Regions from separate parts of the Pseudarthrobacter sp. NPDC059871 genome, predicted to be linked through region 1. Evidence: riboswitches for the same ligand, from Rfam matches in the RefSeq annotation. Region 1 holds a riboswitch; each other region holds the start of a gene.

Evidence for each region. Region 1 has a riboswitch for cyclic di-AMP ahead of ACFV4R_RS13150 (M23 family metallopeptidase). Riboswitches for the same ligand answer to the same signal wherever they lie in the genome.
Region 2: it holds a riboswitch for cyclic di-AMP, as region 1 does, so the genes downstream of both, ACFV4R_RS07915 (hypothetical protein) here and ACFV4R_RS13150 (M23 family metallopeptidase) in region 1, are expected to answer to the same signal.
Region 3: it holds a riboswitch for cyclic di-AMP, as region 1 does, so the genes downstream of both, ACFV4R_RS11670 (LysM peptidoglycan-binding domain-containing protein) here and ACFV4R_RS13150 (M23 family metallopeptidase) in region 1, are expected to answer to the same signal.

What each region holds. Positions count from the first base shown of each region.
Region 1 covers NZ_JBHWJV010000009.1:58,594-68,755, reverse strand. The annotation lists gene fdhD (formate dehydrogenase accessory sulfurtransferase FdhD) at 1-325, opposite strand, end outside; gene ACFV4R_RS13180 (molybdopterin molybdotransferase MoeA) at 393-1,895, opposite strand; gene ACFV4R_RS13175 (DUF6457 domain-containing protein) at 1,892-2,188, opposite strand; gene ACFV4R_RS13170 (molybdenum cofactor guanylyltransferase) at 2,201-2,866, opposite strand; gene ACFV4R_RS13165 (HNH endonuclease) at 3,033-3,533, opposite strand; gene ACFV4R_RS13160 (NlpC/P60 family protein) at 3,780-4,559, opposite strand; gene ACFV4R_RS13155 (C40 family peptidase) at 4,717-5,403, opposite strand; cyclic di-AMP (ydaO/yuaA leader) riboswitch at 5,474-5,671, opposite strand; gene ACFV4R_RS13150 (M23 family metallopeptidase) at 5,784-6,614, opposite strand; cyclic di-AMP (ydaO/yuaA leader) riboswitch at 6,625-6,868, opposite strand; gene ACFV4R_RS13145 (metal-dependent transcriptional regulator) at 6,985-7,680, opposite strand; gene serC (phosphoserine transaminase) at 7,976-9,106, shown strand; gene ACFV4R_RS13135 (DUF3027 domain-containing protein) at 9,222-9,866, opposite strand; gene ACFV4R_RS13130 (cold-shock protein) at 9,873-10,162, opposite strand, start outside.
Region 2 covers NZ_JBHWJV010000004.1:226,467-236,628, reverse strand. The annotation lists gene ACFV4R_RS07940 (LysR family transcriptional regulator) at 1-621, shown strand, start outside; gene ACFV4R_RS07935 (histidine phosphatase family protein) at 599-1,126, opposite strand; gene ACFV4R_RS07930 (winged helix-turn-helix domain-containing protein) at 1,340-2,206, opposite strand; gene ACFV4R_RS07925 (response regulator transcription factor) at 3,264-4,004, shown strand; gene ACFV4R_RS07920 (sensor histidine kinase) at 4,011-5,504, shown strand; cyclic di-AMP (ydaO/yuaA leader) riboswitch at 5,638-5,794, shown strand; gene ACFV4R_RS07915 (hypothetical protein) at 5,798-6,523, shown strand; gene ACFV4R_RS07910 (glyoxalase superfamily protein) at 6,728-7,096, opposite strand; gene upp (uracil phosphoribosyltransferase) at 7,155-7,790, opposite strand; gene ACFV4R_RS07900 (phosphatase PAP2 family protein) at 7,955-8,779, opposite strand; gene ACFV4R_RS07895 (nucleoside deaminase) at 8,838-9,344, shown strand; gene ACFV4R_RS07890 (glycosyltransferase family 4 protein) at 9,401-10,162, opposite strand, start outside.
Region 3 covers NZ_JBHWJV010000007.1:204,810-214,971, forward strand. The annotation lists gene ACFV4R_RS11660 (lytic transglycosylase domain-containing protein) at 1-688, opposite strand, end outside; gene ACFV4R_RS11665 (hypothetical protein) at 789-1,757, shown strand; cyclic di-AMP (ydaO/yuaA leader) riboswitch at 1,943-2,115, shown strand; gene ACFV4R_RS11670 (LysM peptidoglycan-binding domain-containing protein) at 2,119-2,964, shown strand; gene ACFV4R_RS11675 (YdiU family protein) at 3,058-4,533, opposite strand; gene ACFV4R_RS11680 (ribonuclease Z) at 4,544-5,455, opposite strand; gene ACFV4R_RS11685 (hypothetical protein) at 5,647-5,847, opposite strand; gene ACFV4R_RS11690 (universal stress protein) at 6,103-6,969, shown strand; gene ACFV4R_RS11695 (DUF4389 domain-containing protein) at 7,050-8,537, shown strand; gene ACFV4R_RS11700 (universal stress protein) at 8,592-9,044, shown strand; gene ACFV4R_RS11705 (universal stress protein) at 9,105-9,554, opposite strand; gene ACFV4R_RS11710 (response regulator) at 9,786-10,162, shown strand, end outside.

The DNA.
Region 1 (10,162 bases):
GCAGGGGGACGTCAGGACGAAGCTGGGCCTCCACCACGTTGAAAGTCTGGACACCGTTCTCGTCCTCGCCGGCGCAGAAGCGCAGGGAAACCAGCTGGTCCGGAGTCCAGATCACGCCCTCGGACACCAGGAATCCGGCTACCAGGTCGAAGTCGTCGCCGGGGGTCCGCATGGTGACCGAATAGGAGAGGCTGCCCAGCCGGATTTCCAGCGGCTCCTCCACCGCCAGGACATCCTCGCGGTAGCGGACGGGAAACTCCAGCGCCTTCGGCGAGCCGTCCAGGACATACTTATGCACCTTGCGGCGCTGCGTCACGCGTCCCATGGACCGTCCTGCCTGTTCATGTCTCCATCATCGCACTGCAGGGTGCCTGCTCTGCCAAACCCCCGGCTCAGCCGAGAAGGGCGCTCCAGTCCACTGGCCCCGCGGGGCCGGCCTTCGCGGCCGGCCGGGACGTCCTGTTGCTGCGCGGTTTGGCTTTGGCGGGGTCGGCCGGGGCTGGAATGGGCGGGCCCCACGGCAGTGCGAAGGCCGGTACCTGCTCCCCCAGCTGCACGCCGTGCGGCGGAACCACCATGACGCCGTCGGCCGTGGCAAGCCCGCGCATCATGCCCGGGCCGGTGTGCTGGGCCGGAGACGCCATCCCGTACACCAGCCGGAACGGCATGAGGCGCGTGCGGCCCGGATCCGGGTCTATGAGGGTACCTGAGGCCACTTCCTGTACCTCCGGAAGTGTTCCGTGACCCAGGGCGGCCAACAGGGGCGCACCCACTGTAAAGAGCGCCATCATGGCGGCGAGCGGATTGCCGGGCAGGCCCAGGACGAACCGGCCGTCGGGGAGTTCGGCCAGCACCACCGGGTGCCCGGGCCGCATGGCCACGCCATCAACCACCAGGCGGCCGCCCAGTTCGGCAACGGCGCGGCGGAGATGATCTGTGCCGGAGCGGCCGGTCCCCCCGGTAGTGATGACGACGTCGGCCGGGAGCCCGGGTGCGCCGGGACCCTCCGGGACCACGTCCTCCAGGGCCGCGAGCCAATCCCCGTAGGAGTCGCCGATGCGCTGCTGGCCGCCCGGGATACCACCGAGCATGCCGACGACGGCCGGCAGCTGATGACCGAACGTGTCCCGGACCTTCCCCGGTGTTGGCAGGCCGTGCACCACTACTTCGGACCCGGTCAGCAGCAGGCGCACGAGGGGTTTGCCCTGTACCTGCAGCTCGTCATATCCGGCCAGTGCGGCGACTGCCAGGTGTGCCGGATTCAGGGTCACCCCCGCCGGAACAAGGATGTCCCCTTCCTGCGCTTCCTCGCCTGCTTTACGCACGTGCTGGCCGTTGCGCGGTTCACCCGGGCGGGCAGTGCCACCCGTGGCGAGGACGGGGAGCCCGTCCTCGTCCTCGGCGAGGACAGCACTTTCGCTGCGCAGGATCCCCTTGCCGCCGGGCGGGATGAGTCCGCCGGTAACGATGGGGCTGGCCTGGTGCGGCGCCAGGCGGGCTCCGGCTTCCACGGGGATCCACGGCCCGGACCCGTTGACTGCCCAGCCGTCCATGGCCGAGGAAGCGTAGTGCGGCATGTCCTGGAGCGCAACGATGTCCTGCTCCAACCTGCGGGCCTGGGCCTGTTCCAGCGGCACCGGTCCGGGCGGGATGGGTGTTGCGGCGTCAAAGGCGGCCTGGCGGGCTTCGGCCCAGGTGTGGGCCAGGTGATGGTGGCCCTGGCCCTCTTCCTGGCCGGTTCCGGCCTGACCTTCGTCGTTTTGTTCCTGCAGTTGTTCTGGCAGTTGTTCCTGAAGTTGTTCTTGCGGGTGTCCGTGGCTGTGTTCAAGGCTGTGGCCGAGGCTGTGTTTATTCCCTGCGGGGGATGCTGCTTGCTGCCCGGGTGCTTCTGTCATTCGCCGGGAGCCCCGGGGGCTTCAGCGTCATAGTCGGCAGCCAGCGTGCGGGCGACGGAGAGTGCCTTTTCCATGGCCGCGGCATCTGTCGAACCGCCGGAGTTCGAGGCCAGGCCCGCGGCGAATCCGGCGATGAAGGTGGTCAGCGGGGCGGCGGGACGGACCACGGAATGCGCCGCCACACCGGCAAGGGAAAGGATGGCATTGATGTCCACCTGGACATCCTCAAGCTCGTAGGCCTGGAGCAGCGACCTGCACCACTCCTCCAGTGTTTCGTCCTGGCTCTTCACCACGTGCCTCCAAAGTTAACTGCGGCCGCGCCCGGCCCCGTCCACGTCCTCCACATCCGGGCTGCCGGCGGCAATCCCCAGTGCGGCGGCATCGTCCCACGTGTCCACATCTGCCGTGTAAGCGGCCGGAACGGCGACAAGCTGCACGTCCAGACTAGCAAGGAGTGAGCGGACTGATCCGTTGACCAACCGGCCGTTCGCGGCCATTTCCCGGGCGGCGCTTTTTAGCATTTCTGTGCTATAAACTCCGGCCAGCGGCTGCATCTTCCCTCCACCATGTTCATCCTCGGTACAGGCCATATAGGACCCCGCCCCCTGCCCCGCGGACAGTTCACGCAGTAGGGCACGCACAGCCCCTGAGACCAAGGGCATATCACAGGCCAGGACGAGGGTGTGCGGAGCGCCGGCCCCCGCCCGGTCCAGGACATCCAGGCCGGTGGCAATGGCCGCTGCGGGGCCGGCGAACTCCGGCTCTTCGCGGCACGTGAGCACTCCGGGGGGCAAGGGGCCGGGATCCGGGCCGACAATCACGGTGTCCCGGGCTCTTTCGGCGGCGGCCAGGGCCCGGTCCAGGAGGGTGGTTCCGCGAAACAGCAGCCCCTGTTTCGGGACTCCTCCCAGCCGTGAGGACCGGCCTCCCGCCAGGATGAGGGCATCAAAGGCCGGCACGTCGTCTTGCATGGTTCAAGCGTAGCCAGTGCCGGGCGCCGACAGGACAGCCCCGGCATTCAATAGGTGAGGCGGCCAGCAACGCCCAGGCCCGGCGGCCGGCGCAGGCAACACCGCCAGGACCGCCAACCCGTCAGCGCAGGTCAATCAATGGGGCACAGCAGACAGTCAGCGCAGGTCAAGCGGCGCGCTCCGGCAGGAGGAACGGATCCCACGCCGGCGTGGGCTTTTCCAGTTCCTTGATCTGCCAGATGGTGCCGTGCGGAGGCGCCGGCTCAAACCGCAGCTTCCAGCCCATTTCAGCGGGCGTGTGGTCGCCTTTGACGTTGTTGCAGCGCAGGCAGGCAGCCACCAGGTTCTCCCAGGAGTCCGCCCCTCCGCGTGACTTGGGGTGCACATGGTCGATCGTGTGCGCTGCTTTTCCGCAGTACGCACACTTGTGCCCATCTCGCCTCAGGACGCCGCGCCGGCTGACGGCGGTGGCATGGTTGTATCTGGGCCGGATGTAGCGGTTGAGGAGAATCACGGAGGGGCGGCCCAGGATTTCCTGCGGACCCACCACGGGGTCATCGCCCTCGGCTACCACGCTTGCCTTGCCTGTGAGCACAAGCACCAGCGCCCGGCGGAAAGTAATAACCGCCAGCGGTTCATATCCAGCATTCAGAACGAGAGTGCGCATGCACGTACCTCTTCACGGCCGCACCCGTCAGGGGCACGAGGGCCGGCTGCCCTCGGCATGTCCGGGCTATGGATCGACACCACAAGAGTAAACAAAGAAATGCAGGATCAGCTAATCACGGCACACAGTATCGTCAGGGAAGGACGTCCGGAGCGCACCGCCCGTGAACGGCAAAGGACCCCTGCCGCGTGGGCAGGGGTCCTTTCACTCCGGGGGCGGCCGTACCGGCCGGCCCTTTCAGGAAGATCAGTTGACGCGGATGAAGACCGGCCCGGAACCGACGTTGGCGCTGAAGACCACGGTCTGGTTGCCGTTGTAGCCGCCGTGCACAGCCTGGCCGTTGCCGGCGTAAACAGCGATGTGGGCCATGCCGGCGCCGCCGTCGGCGTAGTAGATCAGGTCGCCGGGCTGGGCCTCGGCAGCGCTCACGGTGCGGCCCAGGGAGAGGTAGCCGGCGGGCCAGTCGTGGAAGTTGATGCCCACGGCAGCCAGCGAGTTGGTGACCAGCATGGTGCAGTCCTGGTTGACGCCGAGCTGGGCGTACGCTGCGGACAGGATTGCTGCGCCCTTGCCGCTGGAGGATGCCTGGGGAGCAGATGCGGGCTGCGCCGTGACGGTAGCGGTGACCTTCGGCGCTGCAGCGGTCTGGGTTGCGGCGGCCTGGGCGGCCGGAGCCGGAGCGGCTTCCTGGACCTCAACCTCGGGCTCTGCCTCAACCACCGGAGCCGGGCTGGTGCTGACGGCCGGCTTCTCGAAGGAGATGTTGATGGTGGACGCCGCGGAGATCGGGGCTTCCACAGCTGTTCCAACTTCAAAAGCTGATGCAGGAGCGGAGTCGCGCTGGACGTTGGTGTCAGCTGCGTTTGCGGCGATGCCGCTGGTCAGGACCAGGCCCGAGGCTGCGGCGATAACCGCTGCCTGGCGCCCAACGCCGCCGGCGTTGCCGCCAACAGCCTTGGCGATAATGGCGATTGAGTTGGTCTTGGTGACTTCGGCGCGATGCCGTGCGGTAGCACGAGTCGTCATCAGTTCTCTCTTTCGTTGTCCCCGGGCCTGTAGGCAACACGGGGGTTTTGGACGCGCCGGCATCTTGGGGGTACGTCGGCGCGTCCCGAACGGGGATGTGTGAATTAGCGAAAAGCGGGGGCAAAGAAAAAGTTTCTGGGGCCTGGGGCCCCAGAAACTAGTTCATGGTGTAGAACGAGGAGGTTCCGGTGGCGGCAACCGCGTGAAGGAGGGTGCCCTGGGACGGGTTGAGCGCGCTGATCATCATGCCGTTGCCGACATAGATGCCAACGTGTGCGCCGCCGTTCTGCATGACGAGGTCGCCAGGCTGCGGGGTGGAGGTGGGCTTCATGGCGTTCCAGGCATTGACGCGCGGGATGCTGATGCCGGCCTGGGCGTAGACCCACTGGGTGAATCCGGAGCAGTCCCAGCCGTTGGGGCTGGTGCCGCCCCACACGTACGGGTGGCCAATGCCGGTGTACGCGATAGCCGCGATGCCCGAGGTGGCGGCGGAGGAAACGGTCTCCGCGAGCTTCTCGGAGGCAGCTTCGGTCGAGTCAGCGGCTGCGGTGACGGCGTTGCCGGCATCCCGTGCTGCTGAAGCTGTGGACTGGGTGCGTACCGGCTCGGGCTTCGGAGCGGCGGTGGTCTTGATGACCGGGCGCTCGAAGGAAACGGTGGCAGTAGGTGCCGCGGTGACGGCGAGGGCCGTCTGGGCCGAACCCGACTCGGTGGATGCCGAGACACCCGCGGTGGTGTCCGCGACGGCCGGCAGGCCCATACCCAGAACGAGGCCGGAAGCAGCTGCAACTACTGCAGCCTGGCGACCCACTGTCCCGGCATTGGCACTAACAGCCTTGGACACGGCGCCCAAAGGGTTGGTACGAACCGTTTGCGCACGGTGGCGCGCAGCATTATGGCGTGAAGACACGAAGGTAGCCTCTCCCAATGCCTGCGAGGTGAGCTGTCGGATTCGGATGGGAGTCACCCGGCCACACGGCTTCCAAGGAAGCTTTCGTGACTTAACCCCAAGGCCTTCGAAACAAGAAGGCCAAAATTGGTTCCCCCGCCCCTGCCAGACGATGAAATGCGAACGGACCTTGAGCGGTGGCAGAGTTAGGCAATCCACTCAAGAGCGTCAACTTCGGAAAAGTTGACGCGAGTTAGACGGTACAGCAGTTTTGTTTGAATGTCACATTCAGGTCACGGCGGGTCACGGCCATTCGAGAGTCCACCATCATTTGGCTAGAGCCAGCCGGTGGGGTCGACGACCTCGCCGTTGACCTGGACTTCAAAGTGGAGGTGGCAGCCGGTGGAGGCGCCAGTGGTCCCGCTGAGGGCTATGACGTCACCACGGGAGACGGTTTGGCCCTCGGTGACGTTGAACGACGACAGGTGGTTGTAGGTGGTCTCCAGGCCGTTGCCGTGGTCCACCACCACCCTGTTGCCGCCGCCGTACTGGTGCCAGCCCACAAAGGTCACGGTTCCGGTGGCGGCAGCCATCACGGAGGTTCCGCACTGGGCAACATAGTCCTGCCCGCGGTGGAAGTCGCCAGTGCCGCCGGTGATGGGGCTGACGCGGTAGCCGAACGGCGATGCCGTGGCCATGGTGGCCAGCGGGGCCCCCAGGGTACCGGCGGATGCAGCCCGGGAGACCGATCCTGCGGACTGGGCGCTGAGCAGCTGCTTGAGCTTGCCGTCAGGGTCCGCCTGGGTCACGACGGCGGAGCGGCTGAAGTCGATCTGGGCGCCAGCTTCTGCGGAAATCGCGGGCTGCGGCGTCACCGACGAGGCGGCAACGGCACCGGTTCCGCTGGCGTCAGTCGCCATAACAGGACTGGTGACGGGGACGGTCACGGTGAGCACCAGGCCGGTGGCGGCAAGCGCGATGCCGGCCTTTTGGCCGATGCCGCTGGCCGAGGCGAATTCCGTTATCTGGCGGAATGGACCCCGACGGCGGCGCGCATCACGGTGAAGATCGCGGGGGCGCGAGGTCTCGGCAGCCTGGACGGCTTCGACAGCACGCGGCGTAGCAGCGGGGCCCGCCGCGCGCCGGCGGCCCCGGGGGGTCTGCATGGTCAAGAAGGGTTCCTCTCTGGATAGCCTGCGAAGTTAGCTGTCGGATTCGGGTCAGAGAGTTCACAGACCCGGTCCGCCGTAAGCAAGCTGCGGCACAGAGAAATCCCCGGAAGGTTCCTTCACTGGAAGAGGCTTGCTGCTGACGGACTTCACCCCAAGGCAGTCCCCCGCTGCCAGTTGTGGTTCCCCCGCCTCTGCCAGTTATGACTTGGTGCTCCTGATCCGCTGGCAGAGCTCGGCTCCAGATCAGGTAACGCTTAAGTATCAACGCTTTCGTTCAACTATAGGGGCTTAAGTCCCTTAGTAACAATTCCGTTATGTTTGCGTGATCCAGCTCCCACGGGGTAAAAGCGTGGCTTTTACGGTGTCAGTTGACGGCTACGAATACGTGGGCAGCCACTTCAGGAGGCAGTTCCAGGGCGCCTTCAATGCCCGGAACACGGACGGAAATGTAGTCCCCCACACGCTCCAGCGATACCGCTGCTCCAGGGCGGATGCCGCCTTCGTCGAGCTGGGAAAGGAGTTCGGGTTCCACCTGGATGGGTTCGGCCAGCCGGCTGATGGTCACGGCAGAGGCGGGGCCGTACGTCTTCATGGCCTCCAGGAGGCTGATCGCGCCGTCGGCCAAGGACAGCTCCGGGTGCCCGCCCAGGGCGGCCAGTCCGGGAATCGGATTTCCGTAAGGAGATTCGGTGGGGTGGTTGAGCAGTTCGTAGATCCGGCGCTCAACACGCTCGCTCATCACGTGCTCCCAGCGGCACGCTTCGTCGTGGACGTAGGCCCAGTCCAGGCCGATGACGTCAGCCAGGAGCCGTTCGGCAAGGCGGTGCTTGCGCATGACCTCCGTGGCGCGTTTGCGGCCAACCTCGGTGAGCTCCAGGTGGCGGTCGCCGGACACCACCACCAGGCCGTCACGCTCCATCCGGCCGATGGTCTGGGACACGGTGGGGCCCGAGTGGCGCAACCGCTCGGCAATACGGGCCCTCAGGGCAACGATGTTCTCTTCCTCCAGCTCCAGGATGGTCCGAAGGTACATCTCCGTAGTGTCGATCAGATCCGTCATCCAGCTCAGCTCCTCGAGCGCAATACCCTGCGTTGTTCCGCGTTGTCCCACACGGCCCGCCGCCATGCGGCGCGACATAGTCCGGAGGCAAGCTTAGCCTATTTTGACTTTGTCCTAATAGTTGCAGGCTCCACGTTCCCGTGTCTCAATGTTTGGACTTTGGCGGCTCCGGCTCCCGCGCCTACGCCTGTTCAGGCAGAATGGGAAAGGCCTGTATTGCAGTCACTGCCGACTGTCGGGTGGCGTTATCCGCCCGCCCGGCCAAAGCCACCTCCCCGCCGACATTGGAGCCCCCGTGAGCGAAACCAGCATCACTATTCCCGCCGACCTCCTGCCCCGGGACGGACGGTTCGGAGCCGGGCCGTCCAAGGTCAGGCAGGAACAGATCGATGCGCTCTCTGCGGCGTCGAAGACCATCCTGGGCACGTCCCACCGGCAGGCCCCCGTCAAGAACCTCGTGGGCTCGGTCCGCGAGGGCCTCAGCCAGTTCTTCCGCGCGCCGGAGGGTTACGAGGTCGTCCTCGGCGTCGGCGGTTCCACCGCGTTCTGGGATGTTGCCTCCTTCGGCCTCGTGGAGAAGAAGGCCCAGCACCTGTCCTTTGGTGAGTTCGGGTCGAAGTTTGCCGCCGCCACCAACAAGGCACCCTTCCTGGATGCGTCCTCCATCGTCACCTCGGAACCGGGCACCCGCCCGGCAGCCCGGGCCGAGGCCGGCGTCGACGTATACGCCTGGCCGCAGAACGAAACCTCCACCGGCGTCGCCGCTCCGGTGAAGCGCGTAGCTGATGCCGATGAGGGCGCACTGGTCCTGGTCGATGCAACCTCCGCCGCCGGCGGCCTGGACGTAGATGTGGCCGAGAGCGACGTCTACTACTTCGCCCCGCAGAAGAACTTTGCCTCTGACGGCGGGCTGTGGCTTGGCCTGTTCTCCCCCGCCGCGCTGGAACGCGCAGCACGGATCAAAGCCAGCGACCGCTGGATCCCGGATTTCCTGGACCTGCAGACCGCCATCGACAACTCGAAGCTGAACCAGACCTACAACACCCCGTCGCTGTCCACGCTGGTAACGCTGGACGCGCAGGTGCAGTGGCTGAACTCCAACGGCGGTCTGGACTTCGCAGCGGGACGCACCGCCGACTCCGCCGGCCGCATCTACACCTGGGCCGAGGCATCTGACTACGCGACGCCGTTCGTCATCAACCCGGACGAGCGCTCGAACGTCATTGCCACCATCGACTTCGACGACTCTGTGGATGCCGCCGCGGTAGCCAAGATCCTGCGCGCCAACGGCATCGTGGACACGGAGCCTTACCGCAAGCTGGGCCGCAACCAGCTCCGTATCGCCACCTTCGTTGCCATCGACCCCGAGGACGTTTCAGCCCTGCTGGCGAGCATCGACTTTGTGGTGGGCGAGCTGCGCAAGTAGCTCCCGCCGTCGGCAAGGCCCCGGCGATTGAACATACGACGGCGCCGCCCGGGTTTACCCCGGACGGCGCCGTTCGCTGTTGGTTGGGTCGATGGGACCACCACAGAAGGGCTGGCTAGCCCTCCCCGTCTGATGCCTGGCCAGCGTCCGAGGATCCGGCCTGCTGCGCAGGCCCAGTCTGTCCCGGTTCCTGTTCCGATTCCGCTTCGGGAGCTCCGGCCGCCGAAGCGGCCGATTCCCCGGCACCCTGGGCGTCGGGAACCGCGCGCTCCTGCTCGTGGTCCTCTTCCCGGGCGTCCTCGGGCCGCACCCGCTCAGCCCACGGCACCCATTCCGGGGCGAGGATCGAATCCTCCGAGGGCAAAAGGCCAAGTTCGTTGACCGTCACCAGCTTGGAGCGGGAGTTGCGGGTGATGACGGCATACCACTGCCATCCTGAGTAGCCAGGCAACCTGGATTCGAACAGGTGCGTCACCAGGCGGTCGCCTTCGCTCTTGGCAGCCAGGTGCGGACCGATGTCCGACGCCGAGGTGATTCCCTCGAGGGCAGTCCTGGCAACGTCGACGGCGGCGGCCAGGAATGCGTCCGGCTTCCCTGTCCGCCACACCGGCACGCCGGCCTTGCGTTGGGGAGCCGCCTTCACGGCCGCGGCGGCGCGGGAGACGGCGGTGCGCTCCGAGGCAGCCGACTGGGGCACAACGGCTATCTCCTGTTCCGAGGCCTGCATACCTGCGTCGGGCTGTTCAGCTTCCGGATTCATTGCTGCCTAAACGTCCAGCTCGTCGGCAACCTTACGCAGGGCGGCGGCAATTGCCTTGCCCTTGTTGCCGTCCGGGTACTTGCCGTTGGACAGGGTGCCCGAGAGATTGTCGAGGACAGTCACCAGGTCCTGGACCAGGGGTGCAAGGTCGCGGGCGCTGGGCCGCTTGGCCTTGGCAATGGAGGGAGTCTTGTCGAGGACGCGCAGGCCCAGGGCCTGGGCCCCCTTGCGGCCGTCAGCCACGCCGAACTCCACACGGGTGCCGGCCTTGAGTTCCGTTACGCCCTCGGGCAGCG
Region 2 (10,162 bases), on a different contig from region 1:
TTTTCTACAGCATGCCGCGGGCTGGTGGGGCCCCTGCTGGGCAATCTGGCCACGGCCGAAAGCGACCTGGACGTCAGCGTCCTGGCCGAAGACCCACGCGAGGCCGTGGCACGCGTGGCAAACGGCGAGGCAGACCTGGGACTGGTGCACAACTGGAATTCCGTGCCTCTGGTGATTCCCGAGCATCTGTCCTTGGAGTGGCTGTGCGAGGACATCGCCGACGTCCTGGTGCACAGCAGCCATCCTCTGGCCGGGCGCTCCGGCGTCACGCCGGCGGACCTGGTGGATGAGAAGTGGATCAGCACCCCGCAAGGAGCCATCTGCAACGAAGCCCTGCTAAGGATCTTCGCCGACCTCGGCCGGGTTCCCGGCATCAAAGTCTACGACCCAGACTTCGCCACCCACATCGCCCTCGTGGAGCAGGCCGCAGTGGTGGCCCTGGTTCCGCGGCTGGGCCGTCCCGCGTTGCCTGAAGACGTGGTTGCCGTGCCCGTCACGGACCCGGTCCAAGCGCGGCAGGTGGGCATAGTCCACCGCAGGACCATGAGGGCCAGCCCGGGCATCCGGTATGTGTCAGAACTGCTGCGCGAGATCGCTGCTAGTGGGCCCGGGGAACCTTGAACCTGGTGATGCGGGCGTCCTGCCCGTCCAGCTCGGCCCACGACTTTTCGGTTTCCAGGACCGTCAGCGCGCTGGTGGGATACCGGGTGGCGGCGTCCATATAGGCGTCATGGTCGGAATCCCGGGAGGCCAGGTGCATCGCCAGGTCCTGGACACCCGGCAGGTGCGAGATCAGCATCAACGTGGTCACCGTGTCCGGAACGTGGTTGACCACGGCAAGCATGCGCAGGGCCGAAGCGGCATACAGCCCGTCCTCGAGCTTGGGCGTAGGAGCCTTGTCCCCCAGCTCCGAACACACCCAGGTGCAGGTCTGTCGGGTACGCAGGGCACTCGAGCACAGGATGAAGTCAGGGACGATGTTGTGCTTGAGCAGCCACTTCCCAGCCAGCGGCGCCTCCCGGTGGCCGCGCTCCTCCAGGGGCCGCTCATGGTCGGCAACCCCGCCGGGCCAGTCCGCCTTGGAGTGCCGCATGATCACAAGCCGGCGAAGATGGTGCTCACTCATGGCCCAAGCCTAACGCCCAAAAACACCAGCCGCGGAGGCCACCCACTCACGGGCCCGAACGCACGAAAGCGGCGTTTCGCGTAGTGCCGCATCGCCGGGGCCCACGCGGCCAGGGTTCCCTGGCCGAGCTTGCGAGGCGAGGGAGGCCGCGGGGCGGAACGAAGGAGGTGTCGAAGGCACGGCGAAATGCCGCTTTCGTGCGTCGGTGAAGGACTAGATCGAGTATTCCGGAGCGGCCCAGACGACGACCTCGGGGTGCTCGTAGAACCGGTAGCCCTGGCCGCGGACCGTGCGGACGGTGTTGGCCAGCCGGCCGAGCTTGGAGCGGAGGCGGCGGATGTGGACGTCGATGGTGCGCTCGTTGGGGACCTCTTCGGCGTTGCGCCACAGTCCTTCGAGCAGTTCGTCACGGCCCACCGTGCGGGTGCCGTTTTCCACCAGGTAGTTCAGGAGTTCAAACTCCTTGAAAGTCAGGTTGAGGGATTCGCCGTCGAGGTGGACTTCGCGGCGGGCGAGGTCGATCAGGACGCCGGAGGGGCGGGGCTCCTGCGGCTGCTGGGGCCGGGGTGCCTCGGTGCGCTGCCGGGCGTTGACGGTGGGGTCGCCGAAGGTGGAACGGACCACGTCGAGCGCGGAACCGGGGGTGCCGGCAGGGGCAACCGCCACGGCGGCGTAGCTTTCGGCGCCGGTCACCAGGGACTGGGCGTAGGCGCGGATTTCCTGGGCAAGCTTGGCAATGGAGGTGCCGGCAGCTGCAGCGGTTTCCTCGTCAATGCCCATGTACAGCACGAACCCGCGGGCCACGTTTTCGTTGGCAACCGGCCGGACGGCGTTGGGCCCGGCCACCACCGGGGTGGGGGCGGTGAGGGGCGCCGCGGTCTCCGTAGGCTGCACGGCGCGGAGCTGGCCGTAGGAGTTGGGGTTGTAGCCCTGGGGTGCGTAGCCCTGAGCCGGGAAGCTGTTTCCGGACGTCGGAGCAAGCGAGGGGCGGGGGCCGAAACCGGGGCGAAGGCCAGACGGCTGGCCGGCCTTGGCGGCGTTACGGACGGAGATGTGGACGTATCCGGATGCAACTGACATGGAATGCTTACCTCAATGTGAATGGCCGCCAGAGCGGCACTCGAATGCTGGGTTTCCCCGCACTGCGAATGGGGAGGGGCGCCCGACGCTGGGCTGGGGGCGAATGCCTAAGAACTTCGAAGGGTGTGGAAGGTCAGGCGTGCATTCGACAACAGCGCATGTCGGCAGCAGCTGATGTGCTGGGCCAATATTCTGCGGCTGCAGGTGCTGTTGAGTTCTTGTTCACATTGGAAGTGTGCAGCGTAACAATGGCAACTTGCAAGTAACAATGGGCAGAATCGTCCGCATCGTGAGACAAAGCGGCAAAATGTGCGACAGATCACGATTCTGGGAAGGTCAAATAATAACGTTCGTTATCCGAGAATGAGCCTTCGGTAGGTCATTTGATTGAACTATCTTCGATAAATGTGCAATCTATCGAATCACTCCGAATTTCAATCGCTTGACATAGAATCCATCCACCGGAGGGTCTCCACTGTCCAATTCGTTGCCGCCTGCTAGCGGTCTTTTCGGCTCCCGACTACCCGAACGAAGCCACCGCGGCGGCGTCTCACATTGCGCCGGCCGTTCAGTTGCTGGTGCTCCCCGCACCCGGCTGCTGCCGTACCGGGCGCCGTCGCAAGCAGTATGGTCTGGGCCGTGTAGCTGTCCGAGGATTTGAGGGCGGTAACGCGGACGGTTAACCCGGATCTGACTTCCGAGATGCCCAAGGTGCCACCCGTGCTGCCGCTGCCCCGGTTATCCAAAGCCCGGCTGCCCAATGCCCGGCCGTCCAAAGCCCCGGGCGCCCCCTCTGCCGGGTACGGCTGCGGTGCGCCCCACCCTGCCGGCTGTTCCTGCCACCGGTCCGCGTCCGCCGTCGTACTCCCCCATCCGGCGGGCTGGCCGCTGAACGGGAGCGGCCCAATCCCGGGACGGCAGTGCTGACCGTGACATTCGGACCTTGGCGCCGACGCTGCCACACCCGCTGCGACGCCCAGCTGGCTAGGCTGGGATTCACAGCTGGGGCACAGGAAGCCCAAAGCCAGCCTATATCGAAGGATCGGAGAGTTGTCCCATGGCCACCTCGCACTCCATGACCAACAACCTCCCCAAGCTCTCCCACCCGGACGGCTCCCCTATCCGCGCCTTGGTGGTGGACGACGAACCGAGCCTTTCCGAGCTGATGAGCATGGGCCTGCGGATGGCGGGGTGGTCCGTGGCAGTGGCAGCGGACGGGCCCGAGGCGGTGAAGCTGGCCAAGGACTTCCGCCCCGACGTCCTGGTGCTGGACGTGATGCTTCCGGGGTTCGACGGCGTGGAGCTGCTGGGCAGGATCCGCGCCTTCGCGCCGGAGGTGCCAGCCCTCTTCCTGACCGCCAAGGACGCAGTCCAGGACCGTATCGTCGGCCTGGCCGCCGGCGGTGACGACTATGTCACCAAACCGTTCAGCATGGAGGAAGTCATCCTCCGCCTGCACCGGCTGGTCCAGCGCTCAGGCGTCGCAGCCATGGACACTGCCGAATTGGTGGTGGGCGACCTGGTGCTCAACGTCGACACCCGGGAAGTCACCCGCGCCGGTGATGATGTGCAGCTGACGGCCACCCAGTTCGAGCTGCTCCGCTACCTCATGGAGAACCCCAAGCGCGTCATCAGCAAGGCGCAGATCCTTGACCGGGTGTGGGACTACGACTTCGGCGGCCAGGCCAACATTGTGGAGCTCTACATCTCCTACCTCCGCAAGAAGATCGACGCCGTCCATCCGCCTATGATCCACACCGTCCGCGGGGCCGGCTACGTCATCAAGCCGGCAGAGTAGCTCGCCATGGCCACTTCAGAAGCTCCCTACGCCCGGAGTTGGCTCAGGCCGGCAACCTGGCACCTGCGTACCCGGCTGATCGCCCTGGCCATGGCCCTGCTCATCGCCATCTGCGGCGCCGTTGGCATCGTGAGCTACGCATCGATGGACGCCTTCCTGACCCGGCAGCTCGATGACCAGCTCAGCCAGGCCGCAAACCTTGCCGACAACCCCGGCCGCCCGCCGTTTGGCGGCTTCAATGGACGGGACCCCCTGGACGCCAGGGGCCAGAGAATCGGCACAGTGAACGCGAGCATCCGCAACGGCCAGGTGAGTTCCGGCGGTTTCCTCGCCTCGGACACCACCCGCCAACCCTTGTCCACGGAGGACAAGGAGACGCTCCTTGCACTCGACGCCAACTCCCAGCCGGTGGACCGTTCAATGTCCAGCGGTGACTATCGGCTGATCGCGGTCCAAACAAACTCCGGCGATGTCCTGGTCACGGGACTCCCCCTGGCTACCAAGGAAAGTACCCTCAGGTCCCTGGTGTGGACCTTCGTGTTCGTATCGTTGGGCGGTTTGCTGTTGATCGGCCTGGTGGGGACGGTACTGATCCGCCGCACCATGAAACCCCTGGAACAACTTTCCGAGGTTGCCACCCGGGTGTCTGAGCTGCCCCTTGACGCCGGTGAGGTGGCGCTCGCCGTCAGGGTGCCGGCGTCGAACTCCAACCCGGGCACCGAAGTGGGCAGTGTGGGGCATGCACTGAACCTCATGCTGGACAACGTGGCCAGCGCCTTGGAAGCCCGGCAGAAGAGCGAAACCAAGGTGCGCCAGTTCGTGGCGGATGCCTCGCACGAGCTCCGCACCCCTCTGACCGCCATCCGTGGTTACACCGAGCTGATGCGGATGACCGAGGACTTCACACCCGACGGTCAGAAATCGCTGGCCCGGGTACAGAGCCAGTCCGAGCGGATGACGGCACTGGTGGAGGACCTGCTGCTCCTGGCGCGGCTGGATGAGGGCCAGCCGCTCAAGCTGGCCGAGGTGGATCTGACGCAGCTGGTGGTGGAAAGCGTCAGCGACGAAAAGGTCATGGCCCCCAGCCACACCTGGCGGCTGGATCTTCCTGCGGAGCCGGTGCTGATCCACGGGGACGGCGCGCAGCTGCGGCAGGTGCTCATGAACCTGCTGTCCAACGCCCGCAAACACACCCCTGCCGGAACCACCGTGGTTGCCGGCGTCAGTACGGCACCGGACGGCGCCGCTGTCGTAACGGTCACGGACGACGGCGGGGGCATCCCGGCGGACTTCGTGGACCACGTCTTTTCACGCTTCGCCCGCGCAGACGCGGCCCGCAAGGGCAGCGGCGACCAGGCCGGCGCGGCCGTTGCCGAGGGCACCAGCGGGCTGGGCCTTTCCATCGTCCAGTCCATCGTGGAAGCGCACGGAGGCCGGGTAACGGTCACATCACGGCCGGGGATGACGGAGTTCGCGCTCCGTCTGCCAACCGTGCCCTGAATTCGCCAAGGCGACGCGCCGACGTCGTGATGTCTGTTACCTAAATGTGACTTAAGCGCCGCTCTCCTGTACCGTCGATATGGTGCGGTTCCCGTTCGGGCCGCATATCCGGATGACGCCAAGCTCTGCCACTTCCCGGATTTCGCTTGAACTGAGGCAGAGGCGGGGGACCCACGTCCCGGGCAACGCAGTACTGCCCTTGGGGTTAAGCCAGCACGTGTATTTGCCGTGCGGCCGGATGCCCTCATCCGAACCCGACAGCTAACTCCGCAGGTGTGAGAGGCGAATCAAACATGTCTAAATTCACGGTAAAACCACGCCCAAAATCGGCTCCCAGCCACAGCGCGCAGCCTGAAACCCGCAAGAAGTCTGCCTTCGGCAAGCGCGCGGCGGTCCTCGCCGTGTCCGCAGCGATGCTGGTAGGCGTCGGCGCCGCAGGCCAGGCCACGGACGGATTTTCCCGCGTGGCAGCCACCGGTGCCGAGTCCCCGGCTGCCGCCGATTCCCAGATGAGCATCGAGAAGAGTGAAATCCGCTCGAACCCGGCCGCGTCCGCGCCCGCCGAACTCAAGGTGCAGCCCCAGGAGGCAGCACCGGCACCCGCACCCGCGGCAGAACCTGCCCCGGCTGTAGCGCCTGCACCGGCACCGGCACCGGCACCCGAGCCTGCTCCGGCCCCCGCTCCCGAGCCTGCCCCCGTCGTCGCCGTCAACGACCCTGCCGGCGCACAGGCTTACGCATCCGGCCAGCTGGCCAGCTACGGGTGGGCGCAGGACCAGATGCAGTGCCTGGTCACCCTGTGGACCAAGGAGTCCGACTGGACCACCACCGCTACCAACGCCAGCAGCGGCGCCTACGGGATCGTGCAGTCTCTGCCCGCCGAGAAGATGGCGAGCGCCGGTCCCGATTACCTGACCAACTACCGCACCCAGATCAACTGGGGCCTGAACTACATCAAGGAGCGCTACCAGTCCCCGTGTGGCGCCCTGAACTTCCACTTGGGTAACAACTGGTACTAAGAACCCGCACTGGCTGAGGCCCTTCCGACCGGCCGCCGCCGAACCTTCCCGGTTCAGCGGCGGCCGTCGTCGTCTCCGCAGCCATGCGTGCGAGGTAGCAGTTTTTGGAGTTGACCCTCCGGCCGCCGAGCGGATTGGCACCTGCTTCGCCGTGGCGGCGAAATACCGCGAAGGCGTCGTGGTCCGGGGGGCCAGAACGTGCCGTTACCGTCCCGGGATGTACTGGACGGCCCAGCGGTTGCCGTCGGGGTCTGCGAAGTACACGAAATGACCCCAGTCCTGGACGTCCACATCGCTGACGTCCACGCCGTTGTTCTTCAGGTGGTCGTGGGCGGCCTGGATGTCACTGACCACCAGCTGGAGGTTGGAGCCTGTACCCGGAGGAGCGTCCGTGAGGCCTTCACCGATGCAGATGGAACATGCCGAGCCGGGCGGGGTCAGCTGCACGAAGCGGATGGACTCCGACGGGCGTTCGTCGAAGTCGGCGTTGAAACCAACCTTGTTAACGTAGAAATCCTTGGCGCGGTCCACATCGGACACGGGGACAAACACGAGTTCAAGTTTCCAGTCCATTGCCACAGGCTACGGCCGGACCCCATATTGCGGAAGGCCCTCCGCCCGGTCGATGCGGTTAGCCGGCGATGCCGTACAGGCGGTCTCCCGCATCCCCAAGGCCCGGAACGATGTAGGACTTTTCGTTCAGCTTCTCGTCAATCGAGGCGAGGACGATGTGCACGTTTGCCTCGCCCAGCTCCTCCTCCAGCTTGGCCAGGCCCTCCGGGGCCGCAAGCAGGCAGATGCACGTGACGTCCGAGGCCCCGCGCTTGAACAGGAACTTGATGGCCTCGCGCAGCGTTCCGCCCGTGGCAAGCATGGGGTCCAGGACGAAGACCTGCCGGCCGGTAAGGTCCTCGGGCAGCCGCTCGGCATAGGTGATGATATCCAGGGTTTCCTCGTCGCGGGCCATGCCCAGGAAACCCACTTCTGCGGTGGGGACCAGCTTGGTCATACCCTCCAGCATGCCGAGGCCGGCGCGCAGGATGGGGACCACCAACGGCGTGGGCTTGGTGAAGGCCGTGCCCACAGTGGTGCTGACCGGCGTCTCGATAGTGACGGGTTCGGTGCGGACCTCGCGCGTGGCCTCGTACGCCAGCAGTGTCACCAGCTCTTCGGTCAGCTGCCGGAACACGGGCGAAGGGGTGTTCTTATCCCGGAGGACAGTGAGCTTATGGGCGACCAGCGGGTGGTCCACAACGAGAGTGCGCATTGCTCAAAACTATCATCCGGCGCTGTCCATGCCGGAGTTCCTGGCTTGGGCTCTTGGCGCGTGACCCGCCTGCCGGGGTGCGTCCCGGCGTCGTGAACCTACCCTCGGGGGTGCGCCCCGGCGTCGTGAACCTACCCTCGGGGGTGCGTGCCGGCGTCGTGAACCTACCCTCGGGGGTGCGTCCCGCCGTCGTGGTCCGTTCCGCGGCCATGCGTTCCGCCGTCGTGGTGCATGGCGTCCGCTACGACATCGCGCACCACGGGACGCTCAAACGTGGGCGCCGGCCCGGCATGTTGCTTCCGCCGGATCAGATGGAACATCCGGTGGGCCAGGATGACGAACCCGACCCAGGCCAGGCCCAGCGTCCAGCCGGCAATGACGTCGGTCAACCAGTGGTGGCCCAGGAAAACCCGGCTCAGGCCCATGGAAACAATGAAGACGGTACCCGCGGTGATGGCCGTGATGCGGACGCTGAGGACCTGGAACTGCAGGCAGATGATGTACACCAGCACGCCGATCACCACCGTGGTGTTGAGGGTGTGCCCGCTGGGAAACGACGGCGAGTCTTCGTACGGCGGAACAGCTTCGGAGTGGTCCGGCCGGGTCCGGCCCACCAGCCGCTTACCCAGGGTGGTGGCCGCTGTGGAAACCGCAGCTGCGCCGCCAACGAGGAGGAGCGGGCGCCACGACCTGCTGAGGAAGGTCAGCCACGCGGTGAGGAGCGTGGCGAGGATGGGCATGCCGATGCCGCCGCCAATGTTGGTGAAACCCGTGACGAACGCATCAAGTCCGGGATTCCGCAGTGACTGTGCGTAGTCCAGGGCGGGGATATCAAGGCTCGCCAGGCCTTCGTCATCCACCACGTCCGAATACACTTCGGCGCCCAGCAGCGCCATGGCGACGATCAGGGTTCCGCCCACGGCCATGGTCAGCCACAAGGCGGCATACGGTTTGATCCAACGGTCCACGCGGTCCCGAACGGTACTCACGGCGCCTCCCCGGCATTCAGTACGCAGGCTTACTATCCCTCGAAACTATCATTGAGCCATGGTCTCCGCATCGAACAGTTACGACGAGTGGATGGGCCTCGCCCTGGCGGAAGCCCGCGCGGCGCTCGCTACCGGCGATGTTCCCATTGGCGCCGTGGTGCTGGGGCCCGACGGCGAGGTGCTGGGTTCGGGGCGGAACCAGCGGGAGGAGCTCGGAGACCCCACCGCCCATGCCGAGGTGGTGGCCATCCGCCAGGCTGCAGAGCGGCTGCGGGAACTGGCACGGCTCGGCGGCGGCCCGGACGACGGGTGGCGGCTGTCCGACTGCACGCTGGTGGTCACGTTGGAACCATGCGCCATGTGCGCCGGGGCCATTGTTCTTGCCCGGATTCCCCGGGTGGTGTTCGGCGCCTGGGACGAAAAGGCTGGCGCAGCGGGGTCCGTGTTCGACATCCTCCGTGAGCGGCGGCTCAACCACTGGGTGGAGGTCTACCCCGGCATCCGGGAAGACGAGAGCTCGGTGCTGCTGCGGGACTTCTTTGCGGATCACCGGACACGGTTGTAGTCGCCACCACTTCGGCTGGTGAGCGGAGACCTTTTTAGTCTTGCCCTGGCTGGGCTCTACCCGGCGCCGGTCAGCGCACGCACGACGTTCCCTGCCGTCTTCTCCCAGCCGGGCAGGAGGCCACGCGCTTCCAGGGCCCGGCTGCGCCAGTCCCGCTGCACAGCGTGGTTCTCAAGCCACTGCCGAAGGGTCCGGCCGAGTACGGCTGCGTCCGCTTCGCCCCCGCGTGGCAGCGTCAGCGCCGCCCCAGGAAGGCGCATGCCGCCGTCGGCATCCTTCAGTGAGGCAAGGTCCAGCGCTTCGACCGCACCGGTACCCTGCCGGACCACTACCGGAACACCGCGGGCGAGCGACTCGGTGACCACCATCCCAAACGCTTCTTCGCGCGAGACAAGAAGGCTCAGGTCTGCACGGTTCCATTCCGCCTCAAGCGCATCCCCCGTCAACTCCCCCGTGAGCTGCACTCTTCCGGCCAGCCCGCTGCGGGCGATGGCTTCCTCCACCTGCTTGGCGTAGGCCGGATCTGCCTGCTCCGATCCCACCAGCGAGGCCGTCCACTCTAAATCCTGGATGCCGGCGAGGGCCGCCACGGTGAGGAGCTGGTCCTTGTTGGGCAGCAGTGCGGCCACGGCGAGGAGGTGTGGAGGCCGGGAGCCTGTGGCGGGTGGGGCCGGATCGGCTCCGGGGAGGGCGACCCGGGCGTTGGGAAGGCCGCGCGCTTTGAGGATGGCGGCCGCGCTGCTGCTGGTGCAGATGACACCCGACGCCGCACGGAGTGCCCTTGCTTCTTTCTGCAACGCTTCCGGGCCGGAGGTTTC
Region 3 (10,162 bases), on a different contig from region 1:
GTGCCGTGAGTTCCCCGCCGTGCTGCTTCTCTTCACTGATGTGGCGGGCTACCGCGTCCTGCGCCGACCTGGCCCCGGCAAGCCTGGCTCCGGCCTCCCTGGCCAGGTTTTCCCGCTCGGACCGTGCGGCTTTCTCCTGCTCACCCAGGGACCATGCCACCTTCGCGGCGGACGCCGCCCGGTCCACCAGGCCGGCTGTCTTCGCGCCCACCAGCTCCACCATGTTGAGTCCGTGGACGCTGCCGGCCTCAAGGGCGTCCAGGGCCATGAAGAATCCAGCCGTGGTTGCACCCGTCTTGTAGGACTGCACGGCAAGGGCGCCGATCTCCCTGCGGTGCGCCTGGAGTTCCCCGCTGGCAGTTGCCGACTGCGCCGCCAGGGCTTCGACCCTGCTGTTGGCTGCAGCGAGTGCCGCCTCGGTAGCGGCGTAGTCCGCCGCAGCGGTCACGGCCACGCCGCCAAGTGTTTCTGCATCCGCCTGCAAACCGGCGAGGAGGCTGCCGATCCGGGTGATCTCGGCCGCTGTGCCCGCTTCAGACTCCCTGGCCTCCCGGACGTCCTCCCAGGAGGGGTACCCCTCCGGCGGGAGGTCGGCGGCCGACGCCGGAACCAGGGCCGCGCCCAGCAGGGCACACGCCAGAAGTCCTCCGAGCACCGGGGACTTCAGTTTGGTAACAAACAGGGACATAGTCCCGTAGCCTACGGCCTCAACCACAGGTTGAACCTTTACTGCTGTGGATTGTTATCCAGCAGAGACGGAAGCCGCGCCACAGCCCTAGACTGTGCCCATGGCCGGCGCCAGCACACCAAGCACCACAGCAATCCGCCGCGGCCCTGCCTCCGCACGGACAGCAGGACGGGCACCCGCCCGCCTGCGGTTGCCGTTCCTGACCGCAGCAGTACTGGCGGTATCGGCCTGCACCCCGCAGCAGCCCACCCCGGCAGCGTCCCCCGCTGCCGCCGCCCCCGGACCGGTCACCATCGAGGTAAACCAGTCCCGCGACCAGTACGGGCAGCACGCCATCCTGCTCCAGCTCACCAACACCACTGACGGTCCCCTGACGGTGGACCTGGCGCGGGTCAGTTCCGCGCTGTTCGACGGGGACATCGAGTGGACGCCACAAGCGGGCGGCCTGGAGCTTCCGCCGCACCAGCCCAAGAGCGTGCCCGCACAGCTTCCACCCCCGGCCTGCGCCGCCCCGGCATCGGCATCCTCGCAGGCCAGCGCCAGGGTTTCCGTTTCTGCGGCGGGACAGCAACCGGCCACGCTGACCCTCCAGGCTCCGGATCCCTTCGGCGTGCTGCCGCGCAACAATACCGAGCTCTGCCTGGCCGCCGACGCCGCGAAGGTGGCCGGGCTAAGCCTGGACCCGCAACTCGAGGTAGCGGCGGACGGCCGCACCGCCGTCGTCCGCCTTCGCGTCAGCCCACGTCAGACGGTTCCCGGAGAGACTCCGTCCCTCACGCTGCACAGCGTGGGCGGCACTCCCCTGCTGGCGGAGGCCGGGCCCGGGCCTGGGGCTGAGCCGTGGCCTCGGAACGTGACGGTCCGGTCGGGGGAACCCGGCACGGTCCTGGCCCTGCGGGTGCGTCCCGCCCGGTGCGATCCGCACGCTGTGGCGGAAGACAAAGTGGGTACCCTGCTGCCCCTCACCGTTGCCGTCGGGAGCCGGGAAGGTGTCCTGAAAGTGGCTGCGGACGGTCCGTTGCGTGCGCAACTTTATGACTTTGTTACGGAGGCCTGCCAGACCGGCTAGGCACCGGGCATCATCCGAGGTCACGGCGGCGTGCCGGGCTGCCCTCCGGACGGTGGCCCCATCCGAGAGGACCGCCTCGTATGTTATCCAAATGTGACAATCGGGTGAACGTCGGGTTATGGTCGTACACGTGTCCCTCCCAAGCGGGACATTCCCCTCAGCTTGCCGAGCCCTGCCGCTGAACCGGGATTCAATCGCTTTCCAGCTGGCAGGGACGGGGGAACCAAGTTTCCGCGGCTTCATTGAAGCCTTGGGGTTAAGTCGATATCGCCTTCCGTCCCTGACGAAGTGCGCTACCGGCCGGGCATCTCCAGCCCGAACCCGACAGCTCACCCCGCAGGCATGGGAGAGGCGATCAACCGTGTCCAAAAATTTCACCACCGCCCGTCACCGTGCTACTCCGGCCGGCTCCATCGCACTGCAGGGCCTGGCCGTGACGGCCAAGGCCCAGGCCCGGACCTTCGGACGCCCGGCACTGGCGGTAGCCGCAGCATCCGGCATTGCGTTCGGCGTCGGAGCTCCGGCACATGCAGGCGTGACCGGCCCGGACAGCACCGAAACCACTAACGTCCAGGCATACTCGGCTCCTGCCGCGCCCGTAGCCGCTGCACCCGCCGCCGCTGCCGGCAACGTCCACACGGTTGTTTCCGGCGACACCCTGGGCGCCATTGCGTCCGCCAACGGGGTTGGCCTGAACGATGTCCTGGCAGCCAACGGCCTCGACGTTTCCTCGATCATCTACCCGGGCGACCAGATTGCCATCCCCGGCGCCGGATACGCAGCCCCGGCCGCTCCGGCTGTCGCTCCGGCAGCAGCACCGGTGCAGACCGCAAGCGCGGCTCCCGCCAACACCGGCATGAACCTCGGCTACGCCTCCGCAACGCCTGCGGCTACCGGCTCGGGCACCGGCGCCGCCATCCTCGCCAACGCTTACGGCCAGGTTGGCGTCACCCAGGATTGCACCGCCATGGTGGAGAAGGCCCTGCGAGCCGTCGGCAAGTCAGTAGGCGACCTGGCTCCCGGCCAGTTCTTCCAGTACGGCACCGTGGTGGGCGCTCCCGCCCCGGGTGACCTGGTCATCTCTGCCGGCCACGTCGGCGTGTACGCCGGTGACGGCCAGATGGTCAGCGGCGGCGTCAACGGCAGCCAGACCCAGGTGCACTCCGTCAGCTGGGTTGGTGCAGCCTCCTACGTACGGGTCGCCTAGCCCTGCTGAGCAGGTAGCGTCCAGCTCATAGAGCTGCAAAAAGGGCGGTAGCCGGGATATCCCGGTTACCGCCCTTTTGCTTGGTTGCCAGGTTCAGGTGCCGCAGAAGGTCATGTACGTCCCGAAGTCCTCCGGGGCGCCCTCGGCGTACCGCTCCAGGCCGGGGCGTTCGCTGTACGGCGCAGTCACCGCTTCCAGCAGGCCGTGCAGTGGATCCAGGTCCCCGCCGGTAGCCGCTGCCAGCGCCTCTTCGACCAGGTGGTTCCGCGGAATGTACGCGGGATTGGTGCTGTCCATCAGCCCGGCATCCGGCCCCAGCTTCTGCCAGCGTTCGGCCCAGGCATCGTACACAGCCAGGTCCATGACCATCCCACGGACAGGACGGCTGTCACCCCGGGCAGCCTTGGCCAGGTTCCTGAAGAAGAGCGTGTAGTCCACCGGGTCGTCCTTGAGGATGCCGGTGACGCCGTCCACCAGGTCAGAGACCTCCTGGGCTGCCGCCGTTTCCGGTTTCCCCGCAACAAGGCCCAGCTTGGTGGCCATGCCGCCAAACCACTCCGCACTGTAGTGCCGCCGGAACCCGCCCAGCGCCTCCACGGCCACCGGAACCGCCGCCTCCTGGTCTTCGTCGATGAGCGGCAGCATGGCTTCGGCGAGGCGGGCCAGGTTCCATTCGGCCATGACCGGCTGGTTGGCGTACGCATACCGGCCACCGACGTCGATGGAGCTGTACACGGCGGCCGGGTTGAATCCGTCGATGAAGGCACAGGGGCCGTAATCTATCGTTTCACCGGAGATGGTCATGTTGTCTGTATTCATCACACCGTGGACGAACCCCACCAGCATCCACTGCGCCACGAGCGAGGCCTGCGCCGCCACCACGGCCCGGTACAGGGCGAGGTAGGGGTTCTCCTCCGCGGCGGCATCCGGATAGTGGCGGCTGATGGCATGGTCCGCCAGCCGGCGCAGGAGTTCCGTGTTTTCCGTGGCCCGCGCATACTGGAAACTGCCCACCCGCAGGTGGCTGCCGGCCACCCGGGCAAGCACGGCGCCGGGCAGCATGTCATCCCGGCGCACCTGCCGTCCTGTCGCCACGACGGCGAGGGAACGGGTGGTGGGGATGCCGAGGGCGTGCATGGCCTCGCTGACCACGTATTCGCGGAGCATGGGCCCGACGACGGCACGGCCGTCCCCGGCGCGGGCGAACGGCGTGCGGCCGGAGCCTTTCAGGTGCAGGTCCTTCAGCCGTCCGCGGGCATCCTCCAGCTCACCCAGCAGCAGCGCGCGGCCGTCACCGAGGAGGGGCGAGTAGCCACCGAACTGGTGCCCGGCGTAGGCCTGGGCCACGGGCGTGGCACCCTCCGGGACGTGGTTGCCCAGCAGGAACCGCACCCCCTCCTCCGAACCCAGATAAGCGGGGTCGAGCCCCAGTTCCGCGGCGAGCGGTTCGTTGAGTACCAGGAGTCTGGGGTCCGGGGCTTCCTCCGCCTCCCAGGGCACCGCCAGCTCGTTGAGTTCGCGGGCGAAGCGGCCGCCCAGGGCGACAATCGATTCTGCAGCAGCGGTCATGGTTTAAACCCTATCCCCGCGGCGGCCGTTGCAGGCCCTCGCGGCGGTTCGGAAGGCGGATGCGCTGGAGGTCATCGGCGGCGATCACGGTGGCGCCCCCGGCGCGGGCGGACGCCTGCCGGGCCAGGAGGGTGACGTCGTTGCCGTACCGGGACGAGAAGTGCGTGAGCACCAGCGTCCGTGCGCTCCCGTGCCGCGCCAAATCGCCTGCTTGCCCGGCGGTGAGGTGGCGGTATTCCTCCGCCAGACCGCCGTCGTGGTCGCTGAACGTGGACTCGGCGACCAGGAGGTCGGCGCCGTCGGCAAGGTCTTCGGCACCGTCGCAGGGGGCGGTGTCCATGACGAACGCGAAGCGCTGCCCGGGGCGCGGAACGCTGACATCGGCGAGTCCGACGCCGTCAAGGGTACCTTCGCGCCAAAGGCGGCCGACGTCCGGCCCGGCGATGCCCGCTGCCGCGAGGCGGTGGGGCAGGAACGTGTGACCCTCCGGCTCGGTGAGGCGGTAGCCGTATGTTTCGATCCGGTGCTTGAGCGGCCGGATATGGAGGCCGTCCGCCACCTCGCCGGCGGCGCCGTGGGGATGGAGCCTCAGGTCCAGGCCGGGCGTGCTGACGGAGACCAGCGCCTGCACCACAGCATCCCCGGAGGCCGGGTAGTGCAGGTGGACCGGGTGGTTGACGCCGTCCAGCACCATCCGGGACAGCACGCCCGGGAGTCCGAAGCAGTGGTCGCCGTGGACGTGGGTGAGGCAGATCCTGGTGACTTGCGTTGCCGAAACTCCGGCGTGGATCATCTGGCGCTGTGTTCCTTCGCCGGGATCGAAGAGCAGCCCCTCCCCGTCCCAGCGCAGCAGGTACCCGTTGTGGTTCCGGGTACGGGTGGGCACCTGCGATGCGGTGCCCAGGACCACCAGTTCACGCACGGCCGCTGCCGTGACCTGCGGCCGCCAGGCCTTTTGCGTAGGTTGCCTGGCCCACGTGCTGCAGGCAGTCGGCGAGGGTACTGACAAGCCGGACGCCGAGGGTCACCGGAGGGTCCCATCCGGGCTCTTGAGCGTCTCAACCACTGCATCGCTGATACGCACGCAGGCGTCCTGCAGGAGTTCAGTGGATTTCACTGGCCGGCTTCTCCCTGGAGCAGCGGGTCCTCCTGCCAGCGGTCCGGATTGTTCTCGGCCGCACCCGGATAGCTGTCCGGTTCGCCGTGTACGGGGTCAAGCTCCTGTGACGCCGCGCTTCCCGGGGTTTCATCAAGCAGCACGTCATTTTCGTCAACGACTTCCAGGCCATCCTCCGGAAGGTTCTGTTCACTCATGGTCACGCCTTTCCTTGGGGCTGCACCCGGTCTGATGCAGCGCAGAACGGTACCGCCAGACAATAGTAAGCATACTGAGCACCCCTGCGGGTGGGAACCGTCCCCCGATAGCCGTGACTTTCGGCCCTACAGATGGCGGGAGTCCGGCGGCCACTCTTATACGGAAGGAGACGTGCTGTCGCCGCGCAACGCTGGGGGCTGCCACCGCCTCCTGAGTCAGCCCACAACTCCGCACGAAAGACCAGGAAACCGGCCATGACATCACGTAAACCGATTGCCGTTGCCACCAACGACTCTGCGCAGAGCCAGGCGGCGGTGCTGTGGGCCGCGCACCGGGCCGAAAAGGCCGGGGTACCGCTGGCGGTCCTCCACGTGGTGGACGACCGCTGGGTGGCCGAGCCCTATCCCTGGTTCGGCGTACTGGAGGAGGCGGGCGACCAACTGCTGAAAACTGCGGCAGGGCGCGTCCGGGGAGCAACACCGGCCACTGTCACCACACGGCTCCTGACCGGGAGCGTGGGCGGTTCGCTGGCCAAGTACTCGGGCAAGGCGTCAATGCTGGTGATCGGTTCCGGCTCCGGGCACCTGGGCGGGACACTGGCAGACCGGGCCCTGCAGGTTGCGGCCTCCGCCAAGGTGCCGGTGGCCGTCGTCGGAACGCAGGACCTTGCCGGACGGTCCGGCGTGGTGGTGGGAATCGACGGCTCCCGGGAGGCTACGCAGGCTGTCGCTTTCGCGGCTGCAGAGGCCGACCGGGAGGGCGATGAGCTCACCGTTGTCTATGCTGTCAGGATGCCCGACCCCGTGACGGATGCGGGGCTGGCCCCGGCGAGCCTTGCCGAGATGGTTTCCGAAGAAGAACGCGTGGTCCTCTCTGAAACCGTGGCGGGCCTCGAGGAGGACTACCCCGACCTGAAGGTACACCGGGTGCTGGACACCGAACGGGACCCCGTTGACGCGCTGGTCCACGCGGCAAGTGGAGCAAGGATGCTGGTGGTGGGAAGCCGCGGCCGCGGCGGCATCAAGCGGCTGCTGCTGGGTTCCACTGCCCACGGGGTGCTCAAGCACCTTCCCTGCCCCACTGTCATCACCCGGATCCAGGCCGGCAAGAACAAGGCCTGACCGGCAACGGAAACCGGCCAGGCAGGGGGCCGGATTCCGCCAACCACATTGTCCGCACCATCAGTTCCGGGGGCGACACCATGAGAAAAACCGCAGCAATCATCATGCTCATCCTGGGGATCCTCCTTTCGCTGGTGGGCCTCACAGCGCTCGCCGGCGGCGCCGTAGCCATGGCGGTGGGGTCCGCGCAGGGTGACGGTTTCCTTACCTCCGGCACGGCCCGGCTGTCAGTCGCATCCCACGCGCTGACCTCGCCCCGGCTCGATGCCATCGGCGAGGGCGTTCCGCCCCGCCTCCCCTTCGACCTGGGGACCCTGCGGCTGCGGGCTGCCCCCGTGGACCCGGCCAAGGACGTCTTCATCGGGATCGCGTCCCAGTCCGACGTCGAGAAGTATCTGTCCGGCGTCTACCATTCGGAACTGCTCGACGTCGAGATGCAGCCGTTCCGGGCCGAGTACCGTGACATACCGGGAACCGCCGTTCCTGCCGTACCCGCCCAGCAGACGTTCTGGGCCGCGTCCGCAACCGGCCCCGGCGAACAGGAGTTAACGTGGGACCTTGCCGCCGGCAACTGGTCGATTGTCCTGATGAATGCCGATGCCAGCCAGGGCGTGGCTGCAACGCTGCAGGCCGGGGCCCGGTCTGACCTGATCAGGCCGGCCGCCACGGGCCTGCTGGTGGGCGGCGCCATTGCCTTGGTGATCGGTGTTCCGCTGCTGGTCTTCGGGGCCATGGGCCTGGGCCGCCATACCGGCCCGCCGGCCCGGGGGCCGGGTGCGCCGGGGCTTCCGGCGCAGCCGCAGCAGTCCACGCAGCACCTGGCAGAACTGGCGGACCGGGCCCCCTACCCGGCGCGGCTCTTCGGTGAGCTGGACCCAGGGCTGTCGAGGGGCTTGTGGCTGGTCAAGTGGTTCCTGGCCATTCCCCACTTCGTTGTGCTGGTCTTCCTATGGTTTGCCTTCGCAGTGACCACCATAGTGGCAGGGTTCGCGATCCTCTTCACCGGCCGCTACCCGAGGGCACTCTTCAACTTCAATGTCGGGGTGATGCGCTGGAACTGGAGGGTGGCCTTCTACGCCTATGCCGCCGCCGGGACGGACCTTTATCCGCCGTTCACCCTGGCGCACACCGACTACCCGGCGGACTTCGATGTGGACTATCCGGAGCGGCTTTCCCGGGGCCTGGTGCTGGTCAAGTGGTGGCTGCTGGCCATTCCGCACCTGCTGATCGTGGCCGCCCTGGCCGGCACCGCCTGGACGTGGCGGGCGGAAACCACGGATCTGGGAACCACGTATGAGCGCAGCACCGGGATTTCCTTGCTGGGGATCCTGGTCCTGGTGGCCGTAGTGGCGCTCCTCTTCACAGGCCGCTACCTGCGTCCGCTGTTCGACCTGATCCTGGGCATCAACCGCTGGATTTACCGCGTCATGGCCTACACGGCACTGATGCGGGACGAATATCCGCCCTTCCGGCTCGACCAGGGACCCGGGGAAGCGCCGCCGCCGGCAGTCCAACCGGTGAGGCAGGAAATCCCTGTACCCGGAACGGGTACAACGCCCCAGGCCTAGCCGCCGGCCCGGCCAGTGCAGCAGATGGACATGACCGCACCAGAAGGAGTTGAGATGGGTTCTGCCGGAGCACCGTTCGGCCGGATCGTCGTGGGAGTCGACGGCTCGGAGGCCTCCATCGAGGCGCTGCGGCAGGCGCAGCGCCTGGCGGTGCCGCTCGGCGCCAAAGTCGAGGCGCACGCCTATTGGGATTACCCGCAGGCCTACTCCGGCTACATGCTGATGGGCATCGAAGGATTCGAGGAGCGGGCCGGCCAGATCCTCGATGAGGCGGTCAGTACCGCCTATGGTGACGAAACGCCGTCGAACGTCGTGGCCAGCCTTGTCCGCGGACACCCCCGCGATTCACTGATCGAAGCCAGCCGCGACGCTGACCTGCTGGTGGTGGGCCGCCGTGGGCACGGCGGCTTTGGCGGGCTGCTGCTGGGCTCGGTCAGTTCGGCGCTGGTGGCCCACGCCCACTGCCCGGTGCTGGTGGTGCACACGCCGGAGCAGCCCGCGAAATAGGCGCGACGGCGGTTCGGAACAGGACGATGCGGAACAGGACGGTGCGGAACGTGACGCAGGTCAGCGCCCGCCGTCGGACGCTGCTGCCCGGGCCGGAACCACCAAGACCGGGCAGTGGGCATGGCTTACGCAGGCGGAACTCACCGGGCCCGGGACGAAGCCGGCATGCCCGTGCCGGCCAACAATCAGCAGCGCAGCTTCCCTGCTGCCCTCAATCAGGAGGTGCGCTGCGCTGCCCCGCAGGAGCCGCCCACGGATTTCCGGCGGCACCGTTGCCCCGAAGGCATCAGTGAGCGCTTGCTGGAGTGCCTGCTTCGCCGCGAACTCGAATCCCTCGATGCCAACGGCCAGGTAAATCCCAAAACCGGCGGGAACATCCCAGCACGCCCACGCCTCCACTGCTGCACCCAGCGGCCCGGCAAGGGCGCGCGCAGTCCGCAGGGCCTGGAGCGAGGCACCCGATCCGTCCACGCCCACGATGATCCTGGGCTGCCCTCCGCCGGCTTCCATGGTGGGCTCCGTTCCCTTCGCCGATGCACGTCTGCTCCAACCCTGCTGAAGGAGCAGCCGGCTTTGTAGGGCCTTTGGTCACCGGGCCGCGGCAGCAAGATCAGGCAGTTTCCGACTTTGGTCCCTTACATCCACGCACCGCGGGCGCAAGAATGGTACTTGCCCCTCCCGGGGGCTGCCCGCACAGCGCAGCGGGTGCAGGTGTGGTCCTTATGAAAATGGGAGCGTAACGTGCAAAGGCTTGAGACTGGCTCGGGGGAAGCTGCAAATCCGCAGGAACCGCTTCGCGTCTTCATCCTCGACGACCACGAACTTGTCCGGCAGGGATTGAAAGACCTGCTGGAAGGTGAAGGATTCGTGGTGGTGGGCGAAAGCGGATCGGCCGCCGAGGCCACCCGCCGGATCCCGGCGCTTCGGCCGGACATCTCCATCCTGGACGGGCGCCTGCCTGACGGCACCGGCATCGAGGTCTGCCGCGACGTCCGCTCCCTCGATCCGCGGCTGAACTGCCTGATCCTGACCAGCTACGACGACGAACAGGCCATCCGGGGTGCCGTCCTGGCCGGAGCGGCGGGCTACATCCTCAAACAGATCAGGAGCGATGACCT